Regions from separate parts of the Streptomyces sp. NPDC058375 genome, predicted to be linked through region 2. Evidence: riboswitches for the same ligand, from Rfam matches in the RefSeq annotation. Region 2 holds a riboswitch; each other region holds the start of a gene.

Region 1 (4,207 bases), on a different contig from region 2:
AGCAGGCCGCTCTGCCGGTCGCCCGCCCGGTCGAGGTAGGAGGCGCGTTCCAGATAGGCGTCGGGGTCGGAGGAGAGCGCCAGTTGCAGGGCCGGGTCGAGGGTGCCGGAACGGTACTGCGCGGTGGCCAGCGAACCGAGCGCGTGCCGGGCGGTGTTGAGGCGGTCGGTGCGGCGGGCGGCCTCGTCGGTCAGGGCGTCGACGGTGCGGGTGGCGGCTTCCGCCTTCTCCTTCGCCCCGTTGTACTTCTCGGTGGCGACCTCGGCGTCGTGGTAGAGCCGGTCGACCTTCGCCTTGACCTGGGCTGTGGTGGGGGCCGGTTCGGCGGGGGCCGCGCCCGCCCCGGTGACCGAGCCGGCGGTGGCGGCCCCGGCGAGCGCCAGGGTGGCGGCGGTGCGGGCAGCAGGGCCGGTGAGCGGGCGCTGCTTGGGTTTTCGGTGGGCTGACCTGCGGTGCGCTGCCACGGGGGCGGCATCCTTCCTGTCGGCTGCCCGCCGGGGGTGGCGGCGGGTCCGGGATGGACGCTAATCCCGGCGCGGAGAAAAGAGGCGCCATGACAGCTATTGCCCTGATGTGACGTTTCGCCGGTCACGGATGATCAAAGCGATCGAGGAAGGCTTGCCTCACTGAAAGGTAAAACCTTGGCCATGGCTAGGCTCCCGAGCCATGGACGTACTCATCAATGTTGTCGTCGCCCTGCACATCATCGGCATCGCCTCTCTGCTGGGCGGCTTCCTGACGCAGATGAAGGCCGTGGGGGAGGGCACCGCCCGCTTCGGTCCGGCCATGCTCCACGGGGCCCTGACCATGCTCGTCACCGGCATCGCCCTCGTCGGCCTCAACCAGGCCGACGACCAGACCGTGAACAACGTCAAGATCGGCATCAAGCTGGCGCTGCTGGTCGTGATCCTCGCCCTCGTCTACGTCAAGCGCGACGAGGAGAAGGTCGACAAGGGCGCCTTCATGGCGGTCGGCGGGCTGACGGTCGTCAACATCTTCATCGCCACCGTCTGGACCTGAGTCCGGACCTGAACCTTTCGGGGGCGGCCGGTCACCGGCCGCCCCCGCCCTGTGTCACGCCGGGCGCACGCTCCCGTAGATCGGCATGTAGTAGATCGACTCCTCGCGCACGTTCGCACCCGGCTTCGGGGCGTGGATCATCATCCCGTCGCCCTTGTAGATGCCGACGTGGCTGATGTCGTCGTAGAAGAAGACCAGGTCCCCGGGCTGGAGGTCGGACGTGGCGACCCGGGTGCCGACCTCGACCTGGTCCCAGGTCGTCCGGGGCAGGGTCACGCCCGCCTCGCGCCAGGCCGCCTGCGTCAGCCCCGAGCAGTCGTACGAGGATGGGCCCGACGCGCCCCACACGTACGGCTTCCCGATCTGGGCGCGGGCGAAGGCCAGCACCTTCTCCGCCTTGGCGGCGTAACTGCTGCCCGCGCCGGAGCCGGAGCCGGAGCCGGAGCCCGTGCCCGTACCGGCGCCCGATCCGGATCCCGAACCGCCGCCGGACTCCTTCGCGGTCTCCTCGCGGGCCTTCTCCTCGGCCTCGGCCTTCTCCTTCGCCTCGGCGGCCTGGCGGGCGGCCAGCTTCGCCGCCTTCTCCTTCGCCTCGGCCTCCTTCTTGCGCTCCAGCTCCGCCAGCCGCGCCTTCTCCTCGGCGGTCAGCCGGGACAGCAGGCCCCGGGCCTCGGTGAGCTTGGCCTGCACGTCCTTCTTGCTGGAGGCGAGCGTGGCCTGCGTCTCGGTGAGGGTCTCCAGGCTCTTCACCGCCTCCGCGCGCTTCTTCGCCGCCGACGCCTGCTGCGCACGGAACTCGCTCACGGCCTTCTGCTGCCGCTCCGTCGCCCGGTCCATCAGCCGGCTCTGGTCGAAGTACCCCTGCGGGTCCTCCGCCAGGAAGAACGTCGCCATGGGCGCGACGCCCCCGTCGCGGTACTGGGCCGCCGCGTAGGAGCCCAGTGCCCGGCGCGCCTCGTTGATCTTCTCCGTCCGCTTCGCCACGTCCGAGAGCAGCGTGTCGACCTTCTTCTGCTGGGAGGCGGAGGCGGACTTGGCCCGGTTGTACTCCTGGGTCGCGGTGCCCGCCTGCCGGTACAGGGCGTCGACCTTTTTCTGTACGTCCTCGATGGCGGGCTTCGGCTCCGCGGGCGCGGCCGTGGCGCTCTGCGTGGAGAGCAGCGTCACGGAGGCCAGCGCGGCCGTCGTCAGCCCGACGGCAGGGGTGGTGGTGCGCACCTTCGTGCGCGGCTTGCGATGCGATGCCAAGACCGGCATCTCCTTCCGTGGACCGCCTACCGGGTTAGCTGTCGGGTTCGGACGGAACGGAAGGCTGTCCTACGGTCCGGATGCGAGGGCACGGACCGATTCACCCCGGTTCTGCGTGTGGGTCCCCGGTTCCGAACGGCCAGGACGGCAGGACGGATTCGGCGGAGGTGTCCGTCAGGCGCGGTTCGCCTCAGGGAGGTACGGATCACCTGACCGAGCACGCTAGCCAACCCGGCCCACCGCTGGGAAGGACGATGAGCGATATGCCCGATACATTTTCGTGACCTTTCCGGATCGGGCCGCCCGCACCCCCTCCGACCGGGCACTCCTTCACGGAACGTGGACGTCCGCTCTCCGTGCGTACGGGTGAGAACCGCCCCTTCCGGCCTTCGGCCGAACGTTGTCAGTGCGGCCGCCTAGACTCGGGAGGCGATGAGCAGCCTCTTTGACGACAACTTCCTGACCGGCCTCCAGCCCGCGGAGGACGGCCCCCCGCCGCCCCCCGAGGGCCACGCGCCCGAAGCGGTGCCGGAGGGACTCTTCGAGGGCGTCTACGACGCGCCCCCGCCGCCCCGGGACGGGTACTACCGCGACGGTCACCCGCGCCCGGCGATCGACTCCGCCGCGCTGCTCGACGGGCTCAACACCGAGCAGCGCGCCGCCGTCGTGCACGCCGGATCCCCGCTGCTCATCGTTGCCGGGGCCGGCTCCGGCAAGACCCGGGTGCTCACCCACCGCATCGCCCACCTGCTGGCCGAGCGCGGTACGCACCCCGGGCAGATCCTCGCGATCACCTTCACCAACAAGGCCGCCGGTGAGATGAAGGAGCGCGTCGAGCAGCTCGTGGGCCCGCGTGCCAACGCCATGTGGGTCATGACCTTCCACAGCGCGTGCGTCCGCATCCTGCGCCGCGAGTCGAAGAAGCTCGGCTTCACCTCGTCGTTCTCGATCTACGACGCCGCCGACTCCAAGCGTCTGATGGCCCTGGTCTGCCGCGATCTGGACCTGGACCCCAAGCGCTATCCGCCGAAGTCCTTCACCGCCAAGGTCTCCAACCTCAAGAACGAGCTCATCGACGAGGAGACCTTCGCGGGGCAGGCAGCGGATGGTTTCGAGAAGACCCTCGCCCAGGCGTACGCGCTCTACCAGGCCCGCCTCCGCGAGGCCAACGCCCTGGACTTCGACGACATCATCATGACGACGGTCCACCTCCTCCAGGCCTTCCCGGACGTCGCCGAGCACTACCGCCGCCGCTTCCGCCACGTCCTCGTCGACGAGTACCAGGACACCAACCACGCCCAGTACACGCTGGTCCGTGAGCTGGTCGGCCCCGCCGGGGAGAACGACGCCCCCGCCGAGCTGTGCGTGGTCGGTGACGCGGACCAGTCGATCTACGCCTTCCGGGGCGCGACCATCCGCAACATCCTCCAGTTCGAGGAGGACTACCCGAGCGCGACGACGATCCTGCTGGAGCAGAACTACCGCTCCACGCAGACGATCCTCACCGCCGCCAACGCCGTCATCGAGCGCAACGAGAGCCGCCGCCCGAAGAACCTCTGGACCAACGCCGGCTCCGGCGCCCGCATCACCGGCTATGTCGCCGACACCGAGCACGACGAGGCGCAGTTCGTCGCCGACGAGATCGACCGGCTCACCGACGCGGGCGACGCCAAGGCGGGCGACGTCGCCGTCTTCTACCGCACCAACGCCCAGTCCCGTGTCTTCGAAGAGATCTTCATCCGCGTCGGCCTGCCCTACAAGGTCGTCGGCGGCGTGCGCTTCTACGAGCGCAAGGAGGTCCGGGACGTCCTGGCCTACCTCCGGGTCCTCGCCAATCCCGAGGACACCGTCCCGCTCCGCCGCATCCTCAACGTCCCCAAGCGCGGCATCGGCGACCGCGCCGAAGCCATGATCGACGCCCTGTCGATGCGCGAGAAGA
Region 2 (4,207 bases):
CGGCTCCGGTCCGTCCGGATACGACCCGCGAGAGCCGTGACCCCGTGAAGGGATCACGGCTCTTTCGTTCTCGGGAGAGAGCTGCACCTCGATAATCGGGCAGCGTAAATAACGCTCCGCAATTACTTCTCTTTGTATACGGCGCATTTGTTAATGCCGGACGCCCGCCGTGTTTACGCCGTGTTGCGAAGTTCTCACCGGGGGAACGGGTGTGGTGCGCCGCCCCGGGAGATCCGGGCGGCGGAGCCGGTGCGCGGCGGTGAAGCGTTCCGCGTGCTGGGCGGTCAGCGCCCTCGCCCGTTCCGCGTCGCCGCGCGCCACGGCGTCCACGATCGCGCCGCGCTCGGCCCAGGCGTCGGCCGGGCGGGCCTCCTGCTCGACCGCGTACATCCAGGCGATCTTGTGCCGGAGCTGGGTGAGCAACGCGATGAGCCCGGGGCTGCCGGAGGCCTGGGCGAGGGTCTCGTGGAACCAGCCGCCCAGCGAGCGCAGATCCTCGCCCTCGCCCCGGCGGGCCCGCTCCTGGCCCAGCCTGACCAGGCCGCGGAGCACCTTGAGATGGGCTTCCGTGCGGCGCTGGGCGGCGCGGGCCGCACCCAGTGGCTCCAGGAGCGTCCGCACCTCCAGGAGGTCGGCCGCCTCCTGCACGGTGGGCTCGGCCACACAGGCGCCGGCGTGTCTACGGGTGACCACGAAGCCCTCGGACTCCAGGGTGCGCAGCGCCTCGCGGACCGGGACGCGGGAGACCCCGTAGCGGCGGGCCAGCAACTCCTCGGTGAGGCGGCTGCCGCGCTCGTAGACACCGGAGACGATGTCGTCACGGATTGCCGTGCATACCGAATGCGCGGGAATGCGCATATCCGAACCTCCGCCTTGATCCCCGCGAAACGCGGCCGCCCGACGTCTGTTCCGTGACTCTATGACAATCCGTCGGAATTTCCGATGGGAGGTCGGAATCCGTGGATATCTTCACGCCGGAATTGCGAAGGCCCCGGCGGGTGCGGGGCCTTCGGACGGGGTCGTACGGGGTGGGTCAGACGTTGAGGCCGTGCGAGCGCAGGTAGCCGACGGGGTCCATGTCGGAGCCGTAGTCGGGGCTGGTGCGGGCCTCGAAGTGCAGGTGCGGGCCGGTGGAGTTGCCGGTGGAGCCGGAGAGCCCGATCTGCTGGCCGGAGGAGACGCTCTGGCCGACGGAGACGCCGATCGAGGAGAGGTGGCCGTACTGGGTGTACGTGCCGTCCGTCATCCGGAGCACGATGTTGTTGCCGTACGCGCCGCCCCAGCCGGCCTCGACGACCGTGCCGGCGCCGACCGCGACGACGGAACTGCCGGAGGCGGCCTGGAAGTCCACGCCGGAGTGGCTGCCGGAGGACCAGAGGGAGCCGCCGGTGTTGTAGCCGGTGGTGACGTGAGAGCCGGCCACCGGGAGGTGGAAGGCGTTCAGCCGGGCGCGCTCGGCGGCGCGGGCGGCACGGGCCTTCTCCTCGCGGACCTCCTTGGCGCGGGCCTCGGCCTTGCGCTCGGCCTCGGCCTCGGCCTTCGCCTTGGCCTTGGCGGCCTTCTCGCGGGCCTCGGCGGCGGCCTTGGCCTTCGCCTTCGCGACCGCCTCGGCCTGCTGCTTCTGGGCGTGGGCCTGGGCGTCGATCTGCTCGGCGAGGGTGGCGTCGAGGGAGATGGCCTGGGTGAGGCCGGTGTCGGCGACCTTGGCGGCCTCGGTGTCCGCGGCGAGGGCCGGGGAGGACAGCGAGCCGATGACTCCGGTGGTGGCCAGGGCCGCGATGCCGGCGACGTGGGCGCTCCGGCGCGTGAGGCGGCTCGGGGCACGGTGCTTCCCGGTGGCACGGGTGAACGCCATGGAGGGGCTGGTTCCTTTCCTTCCTTCTCGCCTACCGGGTTAGCTGACGGGTTCGGAGCAGGAAGGTCTCCTACGGATCCCCGCGCCGGTTCGCGGCACGGGCCTCCGATTCACCCCAGGGACTGCGTTGGGTCCCCGGCTCCCCAGGCTCGCGCCTGACGGGGACTCGGCGATGACTGCCCGGCGCCGCGGGTGCGGCATACGGGTGACGGACAGCCGAGCCGACGCTAGGCGGGACGACTTCCCCGCACCAAACGGACAAGGGGATTTGTCGCGCATCCCACAGGGCAGACAGGCAACCTCTGCCACGAAGGGGGTGAAGTTCACCAAACGGGCAAAAGCGCAGGACCCCGGCGAATTTTCTTTCGTCGGGGTCCTGTTCACGGCAGTGGGCCGCAACGGTGTGTCAGCCGGTGACGACGGACACCTCTCCGATGCCGAGGGCCTTCACCGGCTCCTCGATCTGCGCGGCGTCCCCCACGAGGACCGTGACCAGCCGGTCCACCGGGAAGGCGCTGACCACCGCGGCGGTCGCCTCGACGGTGCCGGTCTCGGCGAGCCGGGCGTAGAGGTGGGCCTGGTAGTCGTCGGGGAGGTGCTGCTCGACCTGGTCGGCCAGCGTGCTCGCGACGGAGGCGGCGGTCTCGAACTTCAGCGGGGCGACGCCCACCAGGTTCTGCACGGCCGTCTCGCGCTCGGCGTCGGTCAGCCCCTCGGCGGCCAGCGTCCGCAGGACCTTCCAGAGGTCGTCCAGGGCCGGTCCGGTGGACTCGGTGTCCACCGAGCCGCTGATCGCGAGCATCGCCGCGCCGCCCGAGTCGGGGCCGGAGGAGCGCAGCACCTGGGCGAAGGCGCGCACCCCGTAGGTGTAGCCCTTCTCCTCGCGCAGCACCCGGTCGAGACGGGAGGTGAGGGTGCCGCCCAGGCAGTACGTACCGAGCACCTGAGCGGGCCACACGCGCTCGTGGCGGTCGGCGCCGATCCGGCCGATCAGCAGCTGGGTCTGGACCGCGCCGGGGCGGTCCACGATGACCACGCGACCGGTGTCGTCCGCCGTGATGGGCGGCACCGGGCGGGCCTGGCCCGCGTTGCCCGACCAGTCTCCGAGGGTCTCCGCCAGCAGCGCGTCCAGGTCGATGCCGGTGAGGTCGCCGACGATCACGGCCGTCGCGGTGGACGGGCGGATGTGGGCGTCGAAGAAGGCGCGGACGGCGGCCTGGTCGATCCGCCGGACCGTCTCCTCGGTGCCCAGACGCGGGCGGGACATCCGGGCGGTGGCCGGGAACAGCTCCTTGGAGAGCTGCTTGGCGGCGCGCCGGGACGGGTTGGCGTGCTCGTGCGGGATCTCGTCGAGGCGGTTGCCCACCAGGCGCTCGATCTCGCTCTCGGTGAAGGCGGGGGCCCGGAGCGCCTCGGCGACCAGCCCGAGCGCCTTGGCCAGCCGGGAGGCGGGAACCTCCAGGGAGACCCGGACGCCGGGGTGGTCGGCGTGCGCGTCGAGCGTGGCGCCGCAGCGCTCCAGCTCGGCGGCGAACTCCTCGGCGCTGCGCTTGTCGGTGCCCTCGGAGAGCGCCCGCGACATGATCGTGGCCACGCCGTCCAGGCCCTCGGGCTCGGCCTCCAGCGGCGCGTCCAGGAAGATTTCCACGGCGACGACCTTCTGGCCGGGGCGGTGGCAGCGCAGCACGGTCAGCCCGTTGGGCAGGGCGCCGCGTTCGGGCGCCGGGAAGGCCCAGGGGCGGGCCGTGCCGGCGGTGGGCTGCGGGTGGAACTCCATGGCTACTCCAGTCACGGCGGCGTCGCTCACTTGTCCGCCCCCTCGGGCGCGTCAGTGGCCTCTTCGGCATCCTCGTCCGCCTCGTCGGCCGGCTCGATGGGCTCGTAGACCAGCACCGCCCGGTTGTCGGGGCGCAGGGCTGCCTCGGCCGCCGCGCGCACCTCCTCGGCGGTGACGTCCAGGACGCGGCCCACGGCGGTCAGGGCGAGCTGCGGGTCACCGAACAGGACGGCGTAACGGCACAGTTCGTCGGCGCGGCCGGCGACCGTGCCGAGCCGGTCGAGCCACTCGCGCTCCAACTGCGCCTGGGCCCGCTCCATTTCCTCGGGGGTGGGCCCCTCGGCGGCGAACCGGGCCAGCTCCTCGTCGACGGCGGCCTCGATCGTCTCCACCTCGACACCGCCGGAGGTCTTCACGTCCAGCCAGCCCAGCGAGGGCGCCCCGGCGAGCCGCAGCAGCCCGAAGCCCGCCGCCACCGCCGTACGGTCGCGGCGGACCAGGCGGTTGTGCAGCCGGGAGGACTCGCCGCCGCCGAGCACGGTGAGCGCCAGGTCGGCGGCGTCGCAGGCGCGGGT
Region 3 (4,207 bases), on a different contig from region 2:
GGCGCAGGAGCTCGCTCGGCGGCACTGCGCGTGGCTGTCCTCGGCCAAGGAACCCAGCCGTTCGTATGTGATCGGGCTCGGGGAGATGTATGTCGCGGACCCGCGCTTCGGAAGGAACTACGATCGCTACGGGGACGGCACCGCCGCCTTCGTACGGGACGCACTGACGGTCTACGCGCAGCACCGGCTCTCCGACTGACCACGGCCGGCCGGGCCGCCATCCGCAGGTCCCCCTATTCGGCCGATGCCCGGTCGCCGCTCGGCGCGGCTCCGGGAAGCCTGGACGGGGCGCGGTACCGTCCGCAGCCGTGGGTGGACCGGGCAGGAGTGCACAGGTGGGGATGGCCGAGAGACGGCGCAGCGGCACGGTGGGGAACGTCGACGCCGTGGGCCGTGTGGTGTTCGGCTCCCGGGAGGGCGAGCTGACACCCGGCGGGCGGGGCACCGGGCGGTTCATCCGGACGCTGCCCGCCCTGCTGATCATCGGCGGGCTGCTCTTCGACTCGCTGGCCCCGCCCAACTTCACCGCCGTCCCCCTCTTCGTCGCGGCCCCGCTGATCGCCGCCCCGTTCTTCTCGCTGTCCCGGACCGTCCGCACCGGGATCGCCGCGGTCGTCTCCGTCACCGTGATGCGGATCTCCGACGGGACGTCCACCCAGGTGGTCCCGGTCATCGAGATGATCACCGTGCTCACGGGCTCGGTGCTGGCCCTCGTCATCAACGGCGTCGTGCGGCGCGGCAACGACCAGCTCGCCTCGGCCCGTGCCGTCGCCGAGACCGCCATGCGGGCCGTGCTGCCGACGCCGGCCGAGCGGATCGGCGGGCTGCAGGTGGCCGCGCGGTACGAGGCGGCGCAGGCGGACGAGTTCGTGGGCGGCGACCTGTACGCCGTCGCGGACACCCCGTACGGCGTACGGGTCGTGGTCGGCGACGTCCGCGGCAAGGGGCTGGGCGCCGTCGGAACGGTGGCGGTGATCATCGGGGCGTTCCGGGAGGCCGCCGAGCAGGAGCGTTCGCTGGAGGGCGTGGCCCAGCGGCTGGAGCGGGCGCTGGCCCGGGAAGGGACGCGGCGGTACGGGCTGGACGCCATGGAGGGGTTCATCACCGCCGTACTGGCCGAGATCCCGCCCGGGGCGGCCACGGTCCGCCTGGTCAACCGCGGCCACCCCGAGCCGATCCTGCTCCACGCGGACGGCGCCCTGGAGGTGCTGGCGCCCTCGGTGCCCGCGCTGCCGCTGGGGATGGACCTGGGGGTGTGGCCGGACCGGGCCGACGAGTGGGCGATGCCTCCCGGGGCGACGCTCCTCGCCTTCACGGACGGCCTGTCCGAGGCCCGGGACGCGAACGGGGTCTTCTACGATCCGGCGGCCCGGCTGCGCGGCCGGATCTTCCCGGGGCCGGAGGAGCTGCTGTCGGCGCTGACCGACGACGTACGGCTGCACACCGGCGGGCGGACCACGGACGACATGGCGCTCATCGCGGTCGGCCGGCCGGCGGAGGGGCAGCCCGTGCGCCGGACGACGGTGAAGATCGTGGGCCGGGGCGGTGACACGGTGCGTAACTGAAAGGCGTCGCTCCGCATAACATTTGACGCACTGTCAGAAAAAGGGGTGCGGCTGAGCCCGAGTCAAGTCGCCCGATTCCACCCACTTGTGCCCCGTACATCCCCTCCCTGTTCGTTAATGATCAACAGGAACAGCTTGGAATCGGGCCCGTGCGTCTATTAACGTTCGATAACGCAGCGCGGTCGTCACAGCCGTCGTCAGAGACGGCGCCGCGCGCGAGCGCCGAATTCCGCAAGGGAACCGGGGAACCACCTACATGGGGTGAATCGGACGCCTGCGTCTCGTGAGAGGCGGAGGGGCCCGTAGGAGACCTTCCTGCTCCGAACCCGTCAGCTAACCCGGTAGGCGAGAAGGAAGGAAAGGAGTGCGCCCACGTGGCGTCCAACAAGCCTGCCCCTGAGGCCCCGTCACCCTTCAGCACCGACATCTACGGTGGCGCGGAGCAGTCAGTGGGGGAGTGGAATCCCACCGAGGAGTCCATCCGTCCCGTGCGCGGCAGGCACCGCGTAGCCAAGCAGCGTGGTCTGGCCCGTAGCTCCACCGTCCTCGGGGTCGGCGTCATAGCGGCCGTCGGAGCGGGTGGCATGGCCACCGCTCAGAACAAGGCACCGGTCTCCATCTCTCTTCCCGATTCCATCGCGGACAACCTTCCCGACGCCAAGTCCCTCCCCGGCGTCGGGTCCTTCATGTCCGACGACGCGGAGGCCGTCCCGGTCGCCGCGGCCGCGCCGCTCACCACCGCCGGGCTCACCAGCGCCGAGGCCGAGCAGGGCACCGACGCCGGCGAGGCGCTGCGCACCCGGATCCTCCAGCAGGCCGAGCAGCAGCAGGCCAGCGCCGACGCCGACGCCAGGGCCGCCGCCGAGAAGGCCGCGGCCGAGAAGGCGGCGGAGGAGGCCAAGAAGCAGCAGGACGAGGCCGAGGCCGAAGCCGCCGCGAAGAAGAAGGCCGCGGAGGAAGCGGCGAAGAAGAAGGCGGAGGAGGAGCGTCTCGCCAAGCTCGCCGCCAGCTTCTCGCTGCCCGCCTCCTCCTACACGATCAGCTCGACCTACGGTCAGTCCGGCGCGATGTGGTCCTCCGGCCAGCACACCGGCCTGGACTTCGCCGGGGCGGCCGGTTCGCCGCTCAAGGCCGTGCACAGCGGCACGATCACGTCGGCCGGCTGGTCCGGATCCTACGGCTACCGCACGGTTCTCCAGCTCGATGACGGCACGGAGATCTGGTACGCCCACCAGTCCTCGATCGACGTCTCGGTCGGCCAGAAGGTCACCACCGGCGAGACCATCGGCCGCATGGGCGCCACCGGCAACGTGACCGGCGTCCACCTCCACATGGAGGTCCGCACCGCGGGCGGCTCCGCGATGGACCCGATGGCCTGGCTGACCAGCAAGGGCCTCTCGGTCTGACACCCGCCGCCCCCGCGAGGACGGCACCCCCCTGAAACCCCGGCAGCCCTGACGCACACCCCCCGACGTCAGGGCTGCCGGTCTGTCCGGCGACCGGCGGGGCCAGGGGGCGGAATATGTGGCTCCGCCACCGCCGTTGAACACCCACATGACTTCTCTGCGCACGCTCGGCAGCTCCGACCTCCAGGTCTTCCCCCTCTCCCTCGGCGGCAACGTCTTCGGCTGGACGGCGGACGAGGAACAGTCCTTCGCCGTCCTGGACGCGTACGCCGCGGCCGGCGGCAACTTCGTCGACACCGCCGACGCGTACTCCGCCTGGGTCGAGGGCAACCACGGCGGCGAATCCGAGACCGTCATCGGCAAGTGGCTCGCTTCCCGCTCCAACCGGTCCGACATCGTCCTCGCCACCAAGGCCGGCGCCCACCCCGACTACAAGGGGCTCTCCGCCGCCACCGTCAAGGGCGCGGCCGAGCAGTCGCTGCGCCGCCTCGGCACCGACCACATCGACCTCTACTACACGCACTTCGACGACGAGACCGTCCCGGTCGAGGAGATCATCACCGCCCTCGACCAGCTGGTGAAGGAGGGCAAGGTGCGCCATATCGCTGCCTCCAACATCAGTCCGGAACGGCTGCGGGCCTCCCTCGACTTCTCCGAGCGCGAGGGCCTCGCCCGGTACGTCGCGCTCCAGCCGCACTACAACCTCGTCTCCCGCGACACCTACGAAGGTCCTCTCCAGGACACCGCGGCCGACGCCGGCCTCGCCGCCGTCCCGTACTACGCGCTCGCCTCCGGCTTCCTCACCGGCAAGTACCGCCCCGGCGCGAACGTGGACAGCGCGCGCTCCGCGAAGGCCGGCGGCCACCTGGAGTCGGAACGCGGCCGCAAGGTGCTGGCCGCCCTCGACCGGGTCGCCGGCGACCGGAACGCCGAGATCGCGACGGTGGCCCTCGCCTGGCTCGCCGCCCAGCCGACCGTCGCCGCCCCGATCGCCTCCGCCCGTACGGTCGAACAGCTCCCCGCCCTCGTCGCGGTCGCCGACCTGAAGCTGACGGACCAGGAGGTCGCGCTGCTCACGGAGGCGTCGGCCTGACGGGGCACTGTCCGGGGGCAGACGCCAACGCCCTAGTAACACTGTTCACTTGGGGCGTTCGTTATGCCGGTCATACCGACCACCCCCTTTGAAAACCTGTCTTGGCCTTGGGTAGCGTTCCCGACGCGTGAGTGATGGGAACA

Evidence for each region. Region 2 has a riboswitch for cyclic di-AMP ahead of ACFWM7_RS17020 (M23 family metallopeptidase). Riboswitches for the same ligand answer to the same signal wherever they lie in the genome.
Region 1: it holds a riboswitch for cyclic di-AMP, as region 2 does, so the genes downstream of both, ACFWM7_RS18370 (NlpC/P60 family protein) here and ACFWM7_RS17020 (M23 family metallopeptidase) in region 2, are expected to answer to the same signal.
Region 3: it holds a riboswitch for cyclic di-AMP, as region 2 does, so the genes downstream of both, ACFWM7_RS15990 (M23 family metallopeptidase) here and ACFWM7_RS17020 (M23 family metallopeptidase) in region 2, are expected to answer to the same signal.

The regions. Positions count from the first base shown of each region.
Region 1 covers NZ_JBHXJG010000102.1:19,526-23,732, forward strand. Annotated here, with positions in the region: gene ACFWM7_RS18360 (NlpC/P60 family protein) at 1-464, opposite strand, end outside; gene ACFWM7_RS18365 (hypothetical protein) at 667-1,020, shown strand; gene ACFWM7_RS18370 (NlpC/P60 family protein) at 1,075-2,268, opposite strand; cyclic di-AMP (ydaO/yuaA leader) riboswitch at 2,276-2,442, opposite strand; gene pcrA (DNA helicase PcrA) at 2,701-4,207, shown strand, end outside.
Region 2 covers NZ_JBHXJG010000091.1:6,004-10,210, forward strand. Annotated here, with positions in the region: gene ACFWM7_RS17015 (GntR family transcriptional regulator) at 151-858, opposite strand; gene ACFWM7_RS17020 (M23 family metallopeptidase) at 1,034-1,855, opposite strand; cyclic di-AMP (ydaO/yuaA leader) riboswitch at 1,870-2,037, opposite strand; gene ACFWM7_RS17025 (M16 family metallopeptidase) at 2,262-3,632, opposite strand; gene ACFWM7_RS17030 (M16 family metallopeptidase) at 3,659-4,207, opposite strand, start outside.
Region 3 covers NZ_JBHXJG010000082.1:22,489-26,695, reverse strand. Annotated here, with positions in the region: gene ACFWM7_RS16000 (MerR family transcriptional regulator) at 1-199, shown strand, start outside; gene ACFWM7_RS15995 (PP2C family protein-serine/threonine phosphatase) at 342-1,565, shown strand; cyclic di-AMP (ydaO/yuaA leader) riboswitch at 1,776-1,928, shown strand; gene ACFWM7_RS15990 (M23 family metallopeptidase) at 1,940-2,971, shown strand; gene ACFWM7_RS15985 (aldo/keto reductase) at 3,120-4,064, shown strand.